Regions from separate parts of the Salinivibrio sp. VYel1 genome, predicted to be linked through region 2. Evidence: riboswitches for the same ligand, from Rfam matches in the RefSeq annotation. Region 2 holds a riboswitch; the other holds the start of a gene.

Region 1 (7,427 bases), on a different contig from region 2:
CACTGTAATCACACGGGTTTATAGCGAAAACATCCAGGGTAAAATCTAAAAAACTATGCAATTGAGATGTCTGTTGTTGAATGAATAATTGCCACTTCCTCACACTTTTTCGATTCGATATTACATTACTGTTATAAGTTATACCCCACACTTGACTGCCTAAAAGTATCTACTAAAGTGAAACATGTGGTAGGTAAACTAACCATGTCACTTCTATTCAATCATATCAGTGATGGCAACAGTGCCGCGCTGCCGGGATTGATGAGGTGGAATGAACGCGTTTATCGCAGGTATGCAAAGTTTGATGCAAGAAGGATGTGTCGCATGGAAACTGGTACAGTAAAATGGTTTAACAATGCAAAAGGATTTGGCTTTATTTGTCCGGTAGAAGGAGAAGGCGATGTGTTTGCCCACTATTCTACCATCCAGATGGACGGATATAAGACATTAAAGGCGGGACAAACCGTCAACTACGAGGTTCAGGAAGGACCAAAAGGCTACCATGCCAGTGAAATTGTGCCAGTCGATCAAGAAGCGGCTAAATAGCGCTGAATCCGGTCGGCCAAATGGAAAAGGCGAGCTTACCGCTCGCCTTTGTTGTGTTTGACCGAACTCAATGCCGTCTAGAGTAACCCAAGCATCTGTTTGTAGTGGCGGCGACACACAGAAACATAACGTTCATTGCCCCCAATCACCACCTGATCACCATCCGCAATGGCATTACCCTCGCTATCTTGGCGAATAACTCGACTCGCTTTACGTCCACAATGGCAAACGGTTTTCAGTTCAACGAGCTTATCAGCCCACGCCAACAAGTACTGCGACCCTTCAAACAGCTCACCACGAAAATCCGTTCTTAATCCATAACACAATACTGGGATCCGCAGCTTATCCACCACATCGGTGAGCTCAAGGACTTGCTGTTTGGTCAAAAATTGGCTCTCATCAATCAATAAACAGTCAACTTTCTCTTGCGCCAAGATAGTCGCAACGTGCTCGAATAGCGACGTCTGATTGTCATACAGGTGGGCATCAGCTTCTAAGCCAATTCTAGAACTAATTTTTCCGACCCCATAGCGGTTATCAATCGCGGCGGTAAATAGTAGAGGCTGCATACCGCGTTCTTGGTAGTTAAAGGCCGATTGTAACAAGGTGGTCGACTTACCCGCGTTCATTGCCGAATAATAAAAGTATAACTGAGCCATAACTGTCTCTACACGTAATGCCCGTTTTGGGCGAGCTGGATTAAATAAACAGGCATGCTACCGCACTAGCAGAAAAAGAAAAGCCCCGCCGAAGCGAGGCTAGATAATTAACCGACCAATTTACACGGTCGCTTTTTAAGCCACATTAACCCAGCACATAGTGCAACGAACGCAAACACGGTCGCCATCAAAGACCAAAGAAGTGACGCGGTAAAGCCTAACACCATGAAGCCTACGGTTGAGACAAGCGCCCCGCCAATAGCATAAGGGAGCTGGGTGGCGACGTGGTCAATATGTCCACATCGTGCCCCTGTTGAAGACAAGATAGTGGTATCAGAAATTGGTGAACAATGATCGCCAAATACCGCCCCCGCCAATACTGCTGAGAGCATAGGTAGCATCAGAGCAATCTCTGTCGCCGCGGCAAGATCGCCTGCGATAGGAAGCATAATACCGAACGTCCCCCACGACGTCCCTGTTGCAAAGGCCATCACTGCCGCCAACAAGAAGAGCACCACAGGCAAGAGTTGCGCCGGTAAGTTCCCCTCAACTAAAGACGACAAATATTTGCCTGTTTGTAGGTCACCAATAATATGGCCAATTGACCAAGCAAATAACAGAATGAGGATCGCGCCAAACATAGACTTTGCGCCCACCCAAAGGGTTTTCGCAATATCTGATACCGCAATACCTTGTTTACCTGTCATCACTAAGGACACAGCTAAACCCGCCAGTCCACCCCACAGCAATGACATGCCGACATCGGTATTTTCAAACGCGCCGAGGAGAGAAAAGGATTGTGCATCAGCGGCCAAGGCCTGCCCGCCGGTATATAGCATCGCTCCCACCGTCGCCACGACTAGCATAATAATGGGGGCGACCAAATCAGCCACGCTGCCTTTATCACTTTCTTCAATCCCTAAGTCATCGCAGATATCAGCGCAGTTTTCACTTTCATCGCCCAATCGACTGCCTTTTTTCGCCTGATATTCAAACTGACGCATCGGGCCAATATCCAGTTGAAACCAAACCACCGCAAACACTAAGAGCAAGGCAAAAATGGCGTAAAAGTTCATCGGGATCATGGTGACAAATGCCCCTAGAGCCGTGTAATCCGTCACACCATGCGCCACTAAAATCGAGCCAATCACGGTAATGATATAGGCTCCCCAGCTTGATGCTGGCGTGATCACACACATAGGGGCTGCCGTGGAGTCAAGGATGTAAGCCAGTTTCGCTCGAGAGACGTGAAATCTATCTGTCACGGGGCGAGAAACGGCGCCCACCGCTAAGCTGTTGAAATAATCATCGACAAATATAAATACGCCGAGAAAAGCGGCGAGCAGTTTCGCCCCACGTTTACTCTTGATCCGGCTTTGCGCCCAATTGGCGAACGCGCGTGTCCCTCCAGAAAGAGACAGGAGCGCAGTGATCATACCGAGTAAAATAAGAAACGCGAGAATACTTAAATTCCAGCTATTTAAGCCTCCATCAGCAATAAATAGCCCAGTGATTACCTCAAGTAAGTACTGTCCAGAAGAGAGGAAAGAAAAATCGGTCAGTAATACAGTACCCAGTACGATTCCCATGCCCAACGACAATAAAACCCGTCGTGTGGCAATCGCGAGGCCTAGCGCCAATAAAGGGGGAAGCAGTGATAAAGCGGATGAAGAAAAATCTGTTAAGTTCATGATCTCAGTGTCAACCAGGTGGTTGGAGATCTACTGCAGAAATGAAGACGGTAAGGTGTGGTATCACACGGCAAACAACTTGCCTCCTACATACAGTAGCGCTCCATAGTGTATTTCCAAGTACTATGGCAGTGCTGCCCCTATTCGGTAACAGCCCCAGCTCAATCGGTGTGATGACCTGATTGGCTTCGGCGTTGTTTCCTTTTATGCGCTCTCATCGGTATCACCCTCTTGCGCACGACTTATAAACAACGCACCTCTACGTTAAGCGTGGTGCATTCTACACAACGTGTTTACTATCGCAACTATTTATGGTTGAAAAAACGTCGATTAACCCCCACCTTACTCGATGCCAATAAAATGCGTCTTATCTTCTATTTTTTTAGACATCTGTTTCAAAAAAGACAATAGAATTAAAGTCAAATTTGCGGTTAACTTGCAATTAATGAACAATATGGCGTATTAATATAGGTCATATTGTATATTTCAATTATACTGCTATCATTCTTTCAATTAACATATAAATCAAATAGGAACCAATAATGTCTGATGCAATGAAAGCCTTACTCAATTTGCGTAGCTTACGCGCAGTTGCAAAAGAGATGTCTACTGAGCAACTGAACGAAGCCTTAGAAAAATTACAAACGGTTGTTGAAGAGCGCAAAGAAATCGATCGCCAAGCTGAAGCGCAAGAAAAAGAGCGCTTAGAGAAGTTAGAAAAATACCGTGCTATGTTAGAAGCCGACGGTATTGACCCAGAAGAAATCGTGGCATTGTTAGGTGGTGCTTCCAAGAGCAAAGCATCGGGTAAACGCGCGACTCGTCCAGCAAAATATCAATATACGGGCGAAGATGGCTCACAAAAAACCTGGACAGGCCAAGGTCGTATGCCGAAAGTGATTCGCGAAGCGATTGAGAGCGGTGCGGCTAAGCAGGAAGATTTCCTCATCCCAGGCCAAGAAGCCTAAGTCCATATTCCCGCATAAAAAAAGAGGCGCTCAGCCTCTTTTTTTTATCCCTTAACCAAATTTAATTCTGTCTGCCAAATGGCTCACCGCTAACGCAAAGTAGTGCGAGCGATTCCATTTCAATAAACTCTGATAATTATTATAAACAAGATAAGCCCTGCCTTTACCATCATCAGGCTGAATCAACCACGCATTGATATCGACGGCGGGTAGCGCCTGACCATTCAAACGGCGCACACCACGCGTCTGCCAGGCACTCAATGAGTGTGCTTTATCACTGTCGGTGCCAAGCAAAGTACGATCTATTCCTGCAGGTAGCTGTACTTGCCGCCCCCATGTATAAGTATCATCCCACCCGGCTTTTTTTAAGTAATTCGCAGCAGACGCAAAAACATCGGCTTCTGTTTGCCAAATGTCTTTCTTACCATCTTGATTGCCATCGACCGCGTAATTAATAAACGAGCTTGGCATAAACTGGCATTGGCCCATTGCCCCTGCCCAAGAGCCTTTCATCGCTTCTGGCGCAATGTGCCCTTGCTGTAATATCTTCAGTGCAGCCATGGTCTCTTTACGAAAAAAGGCCTCTCGACGACCATCAAAGGCTAATGTTGATAAAGCTTCAATCACATTATAACTGCCCTGAAGTTTGCCAAAATTACTTTCTACGCCCCATAAAGCCACAATAAAACGCGGCTGAACTTGGTACTGCTCACCGATGGTTTTCAACGTGTCGTAATGTTCACGATACAGTTTTTTCGCTTGGGCGACTTTCCAATCAGGCACAGCACGCGGAATATATTCATCCAGCGTAAGGCGTCGCTCAGGTTGATTTCGATCGGAGCTGACCGCACGCTCGTGGTATTCAACGTCCTTAAACGCACGCTCAAGTAACGCATCACTGATGCCCGCCTCTCGTGCCTCGGCTTTTAAGGTGGTCACATACTGCTCGAATCCGGGCTTGGCCATCACAGGGCTCACCAAAAGTGCCGCCGCGATAGAAGCTGAAATCATACCTTTGCGCATAGTCTTCCTTTTACAGTTTTTCGTTTTTATTACGAATGGCCTGCAATGCCGCATCAGGTGGCGGGGGCAATTGCACAAAAAAACCATCACTTTGCAGGCTTTGTTTAACCTTATTGATGTCAACAGCAGCCAGTTTATCGCGCTTGTCTAAGTTGATCATCATGGCAAATTCGGGTTGCCCAAAGCTATTCATTAATGCCTCAGGCACATCATCAAATTTATCTTTCTCTGCAAGATAAAGATAGGTGCCTTCTTTCTTTTTGCTACGATAAATTGCGCAATACATCTCAAAAGTCCTCATGAGCATGCCATATTACTGGCGATAAATTGTCATCTCGGGGTAAAGGTTTGTTAAGCTTTGCAGCAAAGTGTGTCAAAACGCGTCTCTGCTGCCATTTCTCATTCAAACGTTAAAAAAACACCATTAAAGGGAGAAATGCCGCATCAACGGCAAACCCTGCTTGCCGCATTGGCTCTGTGAATATACCATGCTATCCAACGTCTGATAATGCGCGTCTGACTCGTGTTTAAATGACAAAACCGGGATCGAATAACATGCTCAAACAACCGGAGTTGAAAGGCTCAACCTTTACCCTTTCCGTCCTCCACCTCGTTGACGATAATTTTGCTGCCGCTGCCAATGTTTTGACAGAGAAAGTCACCCAAGCACCGGCCTTTTTTCAAGGCGCCCCTGTTGTCGCTGACATTAGCCGTCTATCACAATGTCCTGATATCGGTGCCTTAAAGCAGTGCTTACAGGCCACAGGCATGATTCTCGTCGGATTGACCGGCGTCACCCATAATGATACACGCGAGCTTGCGCTGAATGCGCAGCTAGCCGTGCTCAAGTCAAGCAAGCAATCCCGAGTTGCCGATCCGATTCAGCCGCCTGCCAAAGTGGTCACCGCCCCCGTGCGTTCAGGTCAGCAAATCTATGCGAAAAACGCCGATCTGGTGATCCTCAATCATGTCAGTGCCGGCGCGGAAGTGATAGCCGATGGCAGTATTCATATCTATGGCGTTTTGCGTGGCCGAGCTATTGCCGGCGCAAGTGGACAAAAGCAAGCGCGTATTTATTGTCAGAACCTTCAGTCAGAATTATTGTCAGTAGCAGGAAGCTATTGGCTCAGCGATAAAATTCCATCAGAACATTTAGAGCGACCTTCCATGGTCTCGCTTAATCAAGAAAGCTTACACATTGACCCCCTCACGCTATAAGAGAATAAGGAAGAGGAATGGCACGAATTATTGTAATTACTTCCGGTAAAGGCGGTGTTGGTAAAACAACATCGAGTGCGGCATTGGCGACCGGGTTGGCCATGACAGGCAAAAAAACCGCCGTGGTCGATTTTGATATTGGCCTACGTAACCTGGATTTGGTGATGGGCTGTGAGCGTCGGGTCGTCTATGACTTTGTCAATGTCATTAATGGCGAAGCCAATCTGCATCAAGCATTAATTAAAGACAAACGCGTAGACAATTTGTTTATTCTGCCAGCCTCACAAACACGCGATAAAGATGCGCTAACCAAAGACGGCGTGGAGCGGGTTCTAAAAGACATGGATGAGCTTGGCTTTGAATACATTATTTGCGACTCGCCCGCGGGCATTGAAGCCGGTGCATTAATGGCGCTGTATTTTGCTGACGAAGCGATTGTGACCACTAATCCAGAAGTTTCATCCGTACGCGACTCTGATCGGATTCTAGGTATTCTCGACTCCAAGTCACGCCGCGCAGAAAACGGCGAGGATCCGGTAAAACATCACTTATTACTCACTCGCTATAATCCTGCACGTGTGACCAACGGTGAAATGCTCAGTGTTGAGGATGTTGAAGATATCTTGCGTATTCCACTGTTAGGGGTCATCCCGGAGAGCCAGTCTGTGTTGCACGCCTCAAACAAAGGCGAGCCAGTGGTACTTGACCAAGAATCTGATGCAGGCCAAGCCTATGAAGATGCCATTGCGCGTCTGCTGGGTGAAGAGCGTCCCTTCCGCTTTATCGAGGAAGAGCGCAAAGGTTTCCTAAAACGCTTATTTGGAGGCTAATGTGGCACTGCTTGAATTCTTCCGCCCATCTAAGAAAAAGTCGGCCAATATTGCCAAAGAGCGTTTACAAATTATTGTTGCCGAGCGTCGCAGTGCAGATAGCCCAGCGCCGACTTATTTGCCTCAGCTCAAGCAAGATATTTTAGACGTGATCCGCAAATACGTGGATATCGCACCGGACCAAGTGTCTGTCAGCCTAGAGCAAGGCGATGATGACCTATCCGTCTTGGAGCTGAATGTCACCTTGCCCGAAGAGGGAAAAGAGAGCTAGATCTCAATTACAACGGGCTAATACAGAAAGCGGTGGCTCAAGGCCACCGCTTTTGTTTATGCGTGAGATGATGACTATGCCCCTGGGGCGTTAGGGATCATCGTCAGCAATGTCTCACCCACTAACCGAAAGCGCCACCCCGAGGCTAAGTCAGGACGTTTGTCTTCTTGACGCTCCTCTCGCCATACCCAGGTAATCAATTGATTAAGCTGCTTTTTAGA
Region 2 (7,427 bases):
CCACCAGCAATTAAACGGCGCGACCACCGCCGAACCCGCGCCTTACGAGTCGATTGATGGGTTGGGACATTTCGACAAGGTGATCGATATTGATCAAAGCCCCATTGGCCGTACCCCACGCTCAAACCCAGCCACTTATACGGGGATCTTTACCCCGATCCGTGAGCTGTTTGCCGGTACCCAAGAGGCACGGGCACGCGGATATAAAGTGGGCCGTTTTAGCTTTAACGTGCGCGGCGGTCGCTGCGAAGCGTGCCAAGGTGATGGCGTGATCAAAGTGGAAATGCATTTCTTGCCCGATGTGTATGTACCTTGTGATGTGTGTAAAGGTAAACGTTATAACCGGGAAACATTGGAAGTACGCTATAAAGGCAAAACCATCGATGAAGTCCTTGAGATGACCGTCGAGGACGCGCGTGAGTTTTTCGACGCCGTGCCCGCTATCAAGCGTAAACTGCAAACATTGATGGATGTCGGCCTGAGCTATATTCGCCTTGGCCAAGCGGCCACCACCTTATCGGGGGGTGAAGCACAGCGGGTCAAGTTAGCACGAGAGCTGTCTAAGCGTGACACGGGTAAAACGCTTTACATCCTCGATGAACCAACCACAGGACTTCATTTCCATGATATTCAGCAACTGCTTAATGTCCTGCACCGCTTGCGCGAACAGGGCAACACTATCGTGGTGATTGAGCATAATCTGGATGTGATAAAGACCGCGGACTGGATCATCGACTTAGGGCCAGAGGGCGGTAATGGCGGCGGTGAAATCATCGCGCAAGGTACACCGGAAGCGATCGTGGATGTGCTGGGTAGCCACACAGCCCACTTCCTCAAACCTATGTTGGAGCGATAATGACCTCAGCGCTGCCGCAGAGTCGCGTGATACGAAAGCCGCTAACAACCCCATTTCTACTAACGTTAGCGGCCTTGTGGTTGATCTGCTTACCACTGTACTCGGTGTCTCTCCCGCTGGTTGGCATACGCCACCCTGCAGCGGCGCTTTCCTTGTTAACGCTCGCGTTCACCTTGGGGTTTGCCTGCTTAGAAGTCGTGCGTCAGCATACTTGGCGGGCAAGCCGACTGACCTGGATGCTTGGTTTGGCAACGGGCCTGGCGATTATTCCTTATTACTACCCACACGCTGAGGCACTCAATAGCGGCTATGCCATGGCCGCCTTGATACTTAGCCTCGGTTTCTTCTCCAGCCTTCAACAGTTTGTTTTTAACCATTCGCAGCGGCAAAAGCTACTCGGGGTATTTTTACTCGCCTCTTGGCTAGCGGTACTGTCGGTGTTGGGCAATCAATCACCACCGGGCATGGCGCCTTTTATGTTTAACAACTGGGTGCCTCACTTGCCCCCTGCGGTCACGCATACACTGCTACTTACAGGTCTCACCTTAGCGGCGTATATTCTCGCCAGAGAGCCGAGTGGCCGCTACCGCCATCCCATCAGCCAAAGCTTATTGGCCGTCACCCCTTTGGTTTTTATTCCAGTGTTAGCGATGCAAGGCCAGCCCCTGCTGCTGCTCTTTGCCTTGTGTGCCATCGTGTTACAGCAAGCCTATTTGAGTCGCTTTGCCTCCAGGCGCCAGCACAAAGCTTGGCTTGTGGCAGTCTGTCTCGGCGCGATCCTGGCGATATTTGCCCTCAGTGGTCAAGATAGTTGGCAATGGCTAAGCGACGGCGAGCGACGTGCGTTGGGTTTAGCGTGGCAACAATGGCAGACCACGCCCTTTTTCGGCGTGGGCATGGGGAATGGTAAGCAGGCCTTGCTGTTGCTTTCTGCTTCACAACCCGGCCACCTTGGTCCAGTGAACCTGCCGAGTGCACTGCTGTTTTGGCTGTTGGAAGGAGGCTTATTGATTGGATTGGGCTATGTGTTGGTGATCATGGCGCTCGGCGTCAGGATCCTTCGTGCTCCCTCAGGGACACGGCGGATCTTAATTGCTTTAGTGCTACCTCCGCTCACTGGACTGATGATCTATCCGGTAAGCGGCACCCAGTGGTTCAATGGGGTATTGTTACTCCTTTGGCTATACTGGCTTGATAACCTCACCAGCAAATATCGCCGCTACCCGGTACTCACTCATGGTTACAGCCAACGTGTAGCCAGTCGCACCGTGATCACTGCCCTCGTCATCACGACACTCGTGTGCCTGTCATCCGTATATTTGGCCAATCGTTATTTGCGCGACTCTTTACTCAGCTCGCAACGCTTTGCCTTATACCAGCAACATCCATGGTGGCAGCAAAAGCTCGCCCACGCACAACAAAGCCGTCACTTTCAGGCTAATTTAGCAACTCTGTCTGACACTGAGCGCCAGCAACATCTTAACCAATTATTGCGCCAAGTCGCACAACGACCACGCTTTGCTGGCTATCAGCATGCCTATCAAGTGGCCCTACAAATCGGTGACCGTCAGCGAGCTCGCGATATCCAGCAAGAAGCGCGTTACTTGTATCCAAACGCGGCGAAGGTATGGACAATCCGCCATACCCTACCGGATCATTCAACGCCCTAGCGCAATGCCTCTTCAAGGGCTTTAAGGCACAGGGCAATGTTCTCATCCCTTGCGCCGTAGCCCATTAAGCCGATTCGCCAGGCTTTACCCGCCAAATCACCGAGGCCAGCGCCAATTTCCAAGTTATAGGTGTGAAGTAAATGCTGGCGCACGGCGGCATCATCCACGCCCTCAGGAATATAAACGGCGTTAAGCTGGGGCAAACGATAAGGTTCATCGACCACAAAGCCAATCCCTAAATTGTCCAATCCCGCTTTCAAACGCTGATGCATGGTATCGTGGCGTTGCCACGCGTTCTCAATCCCTTCGTGATACAGTTTGAGCAGGGCTTCATGTAGGGCATATAAACTATTCACGGGTGCCGTGTGGTGGTAGCTACGTTTGCCGTCGCCGCTCCAATACCCCAGCACCAAACTTTGATCGAGAAACCAGCTTTGCACCTTGTGAGTCCGCGCCTGCATTTTTTCTACTGCACGGGGCGAGAATGTCACTGGCGACAAGCCCGGTACACACGACAAACATTTTTGACTGCCTGAATAGACTGCATCTAATTGCCACTCGTCCACCTTCAACGGCACGCCACCGAGTGAGGTCACCGCATCGACAATAGTGAGGCAGCCGTGTTCACGTGCCAAGGTGGCAAGGGCCTGTGCATCAGAGCAAGCGCCTGTGGACGTCTCCGCGTGGACAAATGCGACTATGCTAGCCTCCGGGTGCGCCTTCAAGGCCGCTTCAACCTTTTCAGGATTAACCGGAGCGCCCCAGGCATCATCAACCATGACCGCATGTGCGCCACAACGCTCCACGTTTTCTCGCATCCGGTCGCCAAACACGCCATTGCGACAGACGATCACTGTGTCGCCAGGCTCCACCAAATTGACAAAACAGGCTTCCATCCCCGCACTCCCGGGGGCAGAGACCGCAATGGTAAACGGATTGTCGGTTTGAAAAGCGTACTGCAGTAGCTGCTTGACCTCATCCATCATGCCAATGAATAAGGGGTCAAGATGCCCCAATGTCGGCTTGCTCAATGATTGCAGCACCGACGGGTAAATGTCAGAGGGCCCTGGCCCCATCAATGTGCGAGCGACGGGTTGAAAAGACTGAATATCGGAAATTGCACGAGCCATCACGAATCCTTGTTGTTGGTACCGAGGCTCACCGTTATAGCATATTTTTTCGCCATCCCCCTAGCCTCTGGCACATGAACTGTGTGATCGCTAGCGGCGATTTATGTTTCTTTTCAGTGCCGATAGGGCGCAATGGCCTCCTTTCCCTCGGTGAAAGCGGGGGCTGGGCAGTGCTCCCCCATCAAGAGCAAAAACACGGTTGACACCCTGCGACCACACCCGTAATGTTAAAACTGTTCATGCGGTCACCAACCCATGACTGAACATGCAGAAGAGGTGCATTTCTCAGGCAGTTATCAGGCGGAGCCCCACTCCTAAGCGTGATAACCAGGGGAGACAATGCCGAGGTGGCGTAAAATCGGGGTCGATACGCTGCCGGCCTTGAAGGCTGAATCCTTCAGGCTGTCACTTGTCATCCATATGGACAGACAGGTGGAGCGCTTCTGGCAGAATGCCTGCCGTTTGCTCTTCCTACCTTGTCGCGGTATTTATCGCGGTCACGATGTGACTTCTGATGTTCCCCACTGACTTTTGAATATATTGAATCAATGAGCACGAGCTCAAAAGGGGAAAAGGACGTGAACCCGTTACCATCAATTTCAGTCGCTAAGTTTGGCGGCACCAGTGTCGGGACGCTAGAGGCGATGCAGAAAAGCGCCGCGGTTATCGAGCAAAACCCGCAAACCCGTTTAATCGTGATCAGTGCGTGCGCCGGAGTGACCAATCATTTAGTCGCGCTCGCAAAAGGGATCAGCGACCCTGACGTGCGCCAAGCCAAGTTGGACGCCATTAATGCCACTCACCAAGCAATATTGCAGCAACTTCCTGATTGCCAAAACACGCAAGCAGCCGTCGAGCACTGGCATCTCGCCATTGCCGAGTATGCCGAAAAAGCGGCCATCATTCCTGACACAGCGCTAACGGATGCGTTAGTTGCCTGCGGCGAGCTGATCTCAACCCATATTTTCACCCATTTGCTCAACAGCCGAGGTATAACCGCTTTGAGAGTAGATGCGCGTGAATTGCTGCGCACCGACAGCCAGTTTGGCTGTGCCCAGCCTGACCCACAACAGACGCGAACACAGTGCCACGACCAATTGCTTCCGCATTTAGCCACACATCGAGTGGTCACCCAAGGGTTTATCGGCGCGGATGCCCACGGACAAACCACCACCTTAGGCCGTGGTGGTAGCGACTACAGTGCAGCACTGTTCGCCGAAGCCGTGGACGCAGAGAGTTTGGCCATTTGGACCGATGTGCCCGGGATTTATACCACCGACCCGCGGATTGCCGAACAAGCGCGCCCAATCAGTGAGATTAGTTTTAGCGAAGCCTCAGAAATGGCCACGTTTGGTGCCAAAATCCTGCACCCGTCCACCTTGCTGCCTGCAGTACGCCAACATATACCAGTGTTTGTCGGGGCCGCGAGAGCGCCTGAGCAAGGCGGCACCTGGATCCGCGAGCACGCGCACTCGGCACCGCTGTTTCGTGCCGTCGCCTTACGACGAAACCAAACCATGGTGACACTAACCAGCTTAAACATGTTCCATGCATATGGTTTTTTGGCCAAAGTATTTGAGGTTTTGGCACGATTTGAAATCTCGGTGGACTTGATCACCACCTCGGAGGTCAGTGTCGCTTTAACCCTTGATCAAACCAACACTCAGGGCGACGCGCCGCAGCTGCCACAAGCGGCTATCGCCGAGCTGACCCAGTTATGTCATGTCGAGATCTGCGAGAACCTGGCGGTGGTAGCGCTGATTGGCAATGATATGAATCATACTGCTGGCGCGACAGCACCGGTGTTCAGTGCCTTAGCACAACATAAACTACGCATGATTTGCTACGGTGCCAGCAACCACAATGTATGTGTTGTGGTTGAAGATGACGATGCCACCCAGGTGGTGCAGCGGTTACACGCGGACTTATTTGAATAATAAAAAAGCCAGCACAGCCAATGTGCTGGCTTCTTTCGTTAGCCGTTTAAGTTCGGCCCGAGCCATTTCTCCGCTTCTTCGCTGCTCCACCCTTTGCGTGCTGCGTAGCTGTCTCGCTGATCGTTTTGGATCTTCGCCACCGCAAAGTAACGTGACTCAGGGTGGGAAAAATACCAACCTGAGACCGACGCCCCCGGCCACATGGCATAGCTTTCGGTAAGTGTCATCCCCGTATGTGCTTCTACCGACAGCAATTGCCAAATTTTGCCTTTCTCACTGTGTTCAGGACAGGCGGCATAACCCGGCGCTGGCCGGATCCCTTGGTATTGCTCGCGGATCAGCGCATCGTTATCGAGCGTCTCATCGGGCGCATAGCCCCACACGGTAATCCGAATTTGCTGATGGAGGTACTCTGCAAAGGCTTCTGCGAGTCTATCGGCGACCGCCTGGATCATGATCGCGTTATAATCATCCCCTTTCGCTTTGTATTCTTCCGCCAAGGCATATTCGCCAATACCACCTGTCACCGCAAATGCACCAATCCAATCCGGCTGGCCACTGCTTTTTGGCGCAATAAAGTCCGACAAGCAATAGTTGGCACCACGTGGCTTTTTCGTTTGCTGACGCAAGTGGTTCAGTACGGTGAGCGTCGCTTGGCGAGACCCATCATCATAGACTTCAATATCATCCTCAACGCTGTTGGCAGGAAAAAGGCCACACACTCCCTTCGCGGCGACCAAGCCTTCTGCCTCGAAACGATCGATCCAAGCATTGGCGTCTTTATACAAACGGCGCGCTTCCTCACCCACTAGTTCGTGATCCAAAATCGCCGGGAATTTGCCACTGAGTGACCACGTCATAAAGAAGGGTGTCCAGTCGATATACTGACGTAAGGTCGCTATCGAGACATCATCGTAAACATGCACGCCCGGCTTCAACGGCTGCGGAGGAGCATAGTTTGCCCAGTCCGTTTGCCACTTATTGTCCCGCGCCTGCTCAAGGGTGACGGGAGCGGTTCGAGGCGTTTTGCGTTGATGTTGCTCACGCACCGCCGCATAGTCTTTGGTTAAACGGGCCACAAAATCCGGCCGCTGAGTCTGTGACAGCAACGATGAGCACACCCCCACGGCACGTGACGCGTTGGGCACATAGACCACGGGCGCATGGTAATGCTGTTCAATCTTCACCGCGGTATGGGCTTTGGACGTGGTCGCGCCGCCAATAAGCAAAGGAATATCAAACCCTTGGCGCTCCATCTCTTTCGCCACGTTCACCATCTCATCTAACGATGGGGTAATCAGGCCTGATAAACCAATAATATCGACGTTTTCCTCACGCGCCACCGACAGGATCTTATCGGTCGGCACCATCACGCCGAGATCAATAATCTCGAAGTTATTACATTGCAGCACCACGCCAACAATGTTTTTGCCAATGTCATGCACATCCCCTTTAACCGTGGCGAGCAAGATCTTGCCATTGGTCTGTCCTTGCTGCTTTTCAGCATTGATGTAGGGCTCAAGGTAAGCCACCGCCTGCTTCATCACCCGTGCCGACTTCACCACTTGTGGCAGGAACATCTTGCCTTCACCAAACAAGTCCCCGACCACGTTCATGCCTGCCATCAGCGGGCCTTCAATCACTTCTAGAGGTTTACTTGCCGCGGCGCGAGCCAGCTCGGTATCTTCAACAATAAACTCTGTAATGCCTTTGACCAGTGCATGTTCCAACCGCTTTTCCACCGGCCAACTGCGCCACTCCGCAGTTTCCGCGACCTCGTTCTCCCCACTATCGCGATAGCTGTCGGCGATCTCCAATAAACGCTCCGTGGCGC

Evidence for each region. Region 2 has a riboswitch for lysine ahead of lysC (lysine-sensitive aspartokinase 3). Riboswitches for the same ligand answer to the same signal wherever they lie in the genome.
Region 1: it holds a riboswitch for lysine, as region 2 does, so the genes downstream of both, EHW58_RS03560 (Na+/H+ antiporter NhaC family protein) here and lysC (lysine-sensitive aspartokinase 3) in region 2, are expected to answer to the same signal.

What each region holds. Positions count from the first base shown of each region.
Region 1 covers NZ_RSAM01000002.1:203,840-211,266, reverse strand. Annotated here, with positions in the region: gene cspD (cold shock domain-containing protein CspD) at 325-546, shown strand; gene EHW58_RS03565 (thymidine kinase) at 624-1,205, opposite strand; gene EHW58_RS03560 (Na+/H+ antiporter NhaC family protein) at 1,313-2,896, opposite strand; lysine riboswitch at 2,985-3,166, opposite strand; gene EHW58_RS03555 (H-NS family nucleoid-associated regulatory protein) at 3,439-3,864, shown strand; gene EHW58_RS03550 (lytic transglycosylase domain-containing protein) at 3,916-4,887, opposite strand; gene EHW58_RS03545 (YcgL domain-containing protein) at 4,898-5,173, opposite strand; gene minC (septum site-determining protein MinC) at 5,443-6,105, shown strand; gene minD (septum site-determining protein MinD) at 6,123-6,935, shown strand; gene minE (cell division topological specificity factor MinE) at 6,937-7,206, shown strand; gene rnd (ribonuclease D) at 7,281-7,427, opposite strand, start outside.
Region 2 covers NZ_RSAM01000014.1:81,074-88,500, forward strand. Annotated here, with positions in the region: gene uvrA (excinuclease ABC subunit UvrA) at 1-856, shown strand, start outside; gene EHW58_RS13305 (Wzy polymerase domain-containing protein) at 856-2,526, shown strand; gene EHW58_RS13310 (alanine--glyoxylate aminotransferase family protein) at 2,523-3,656, opposite strand; lysine riboswitch at 3,920-4,107, shown strand; gene lysC (lysine-sensitive aspartokinase 3) at 4,205-5,593, shown strand; gene metH (methionine synthase) at 5,632-7,427, opposite strand, start outside.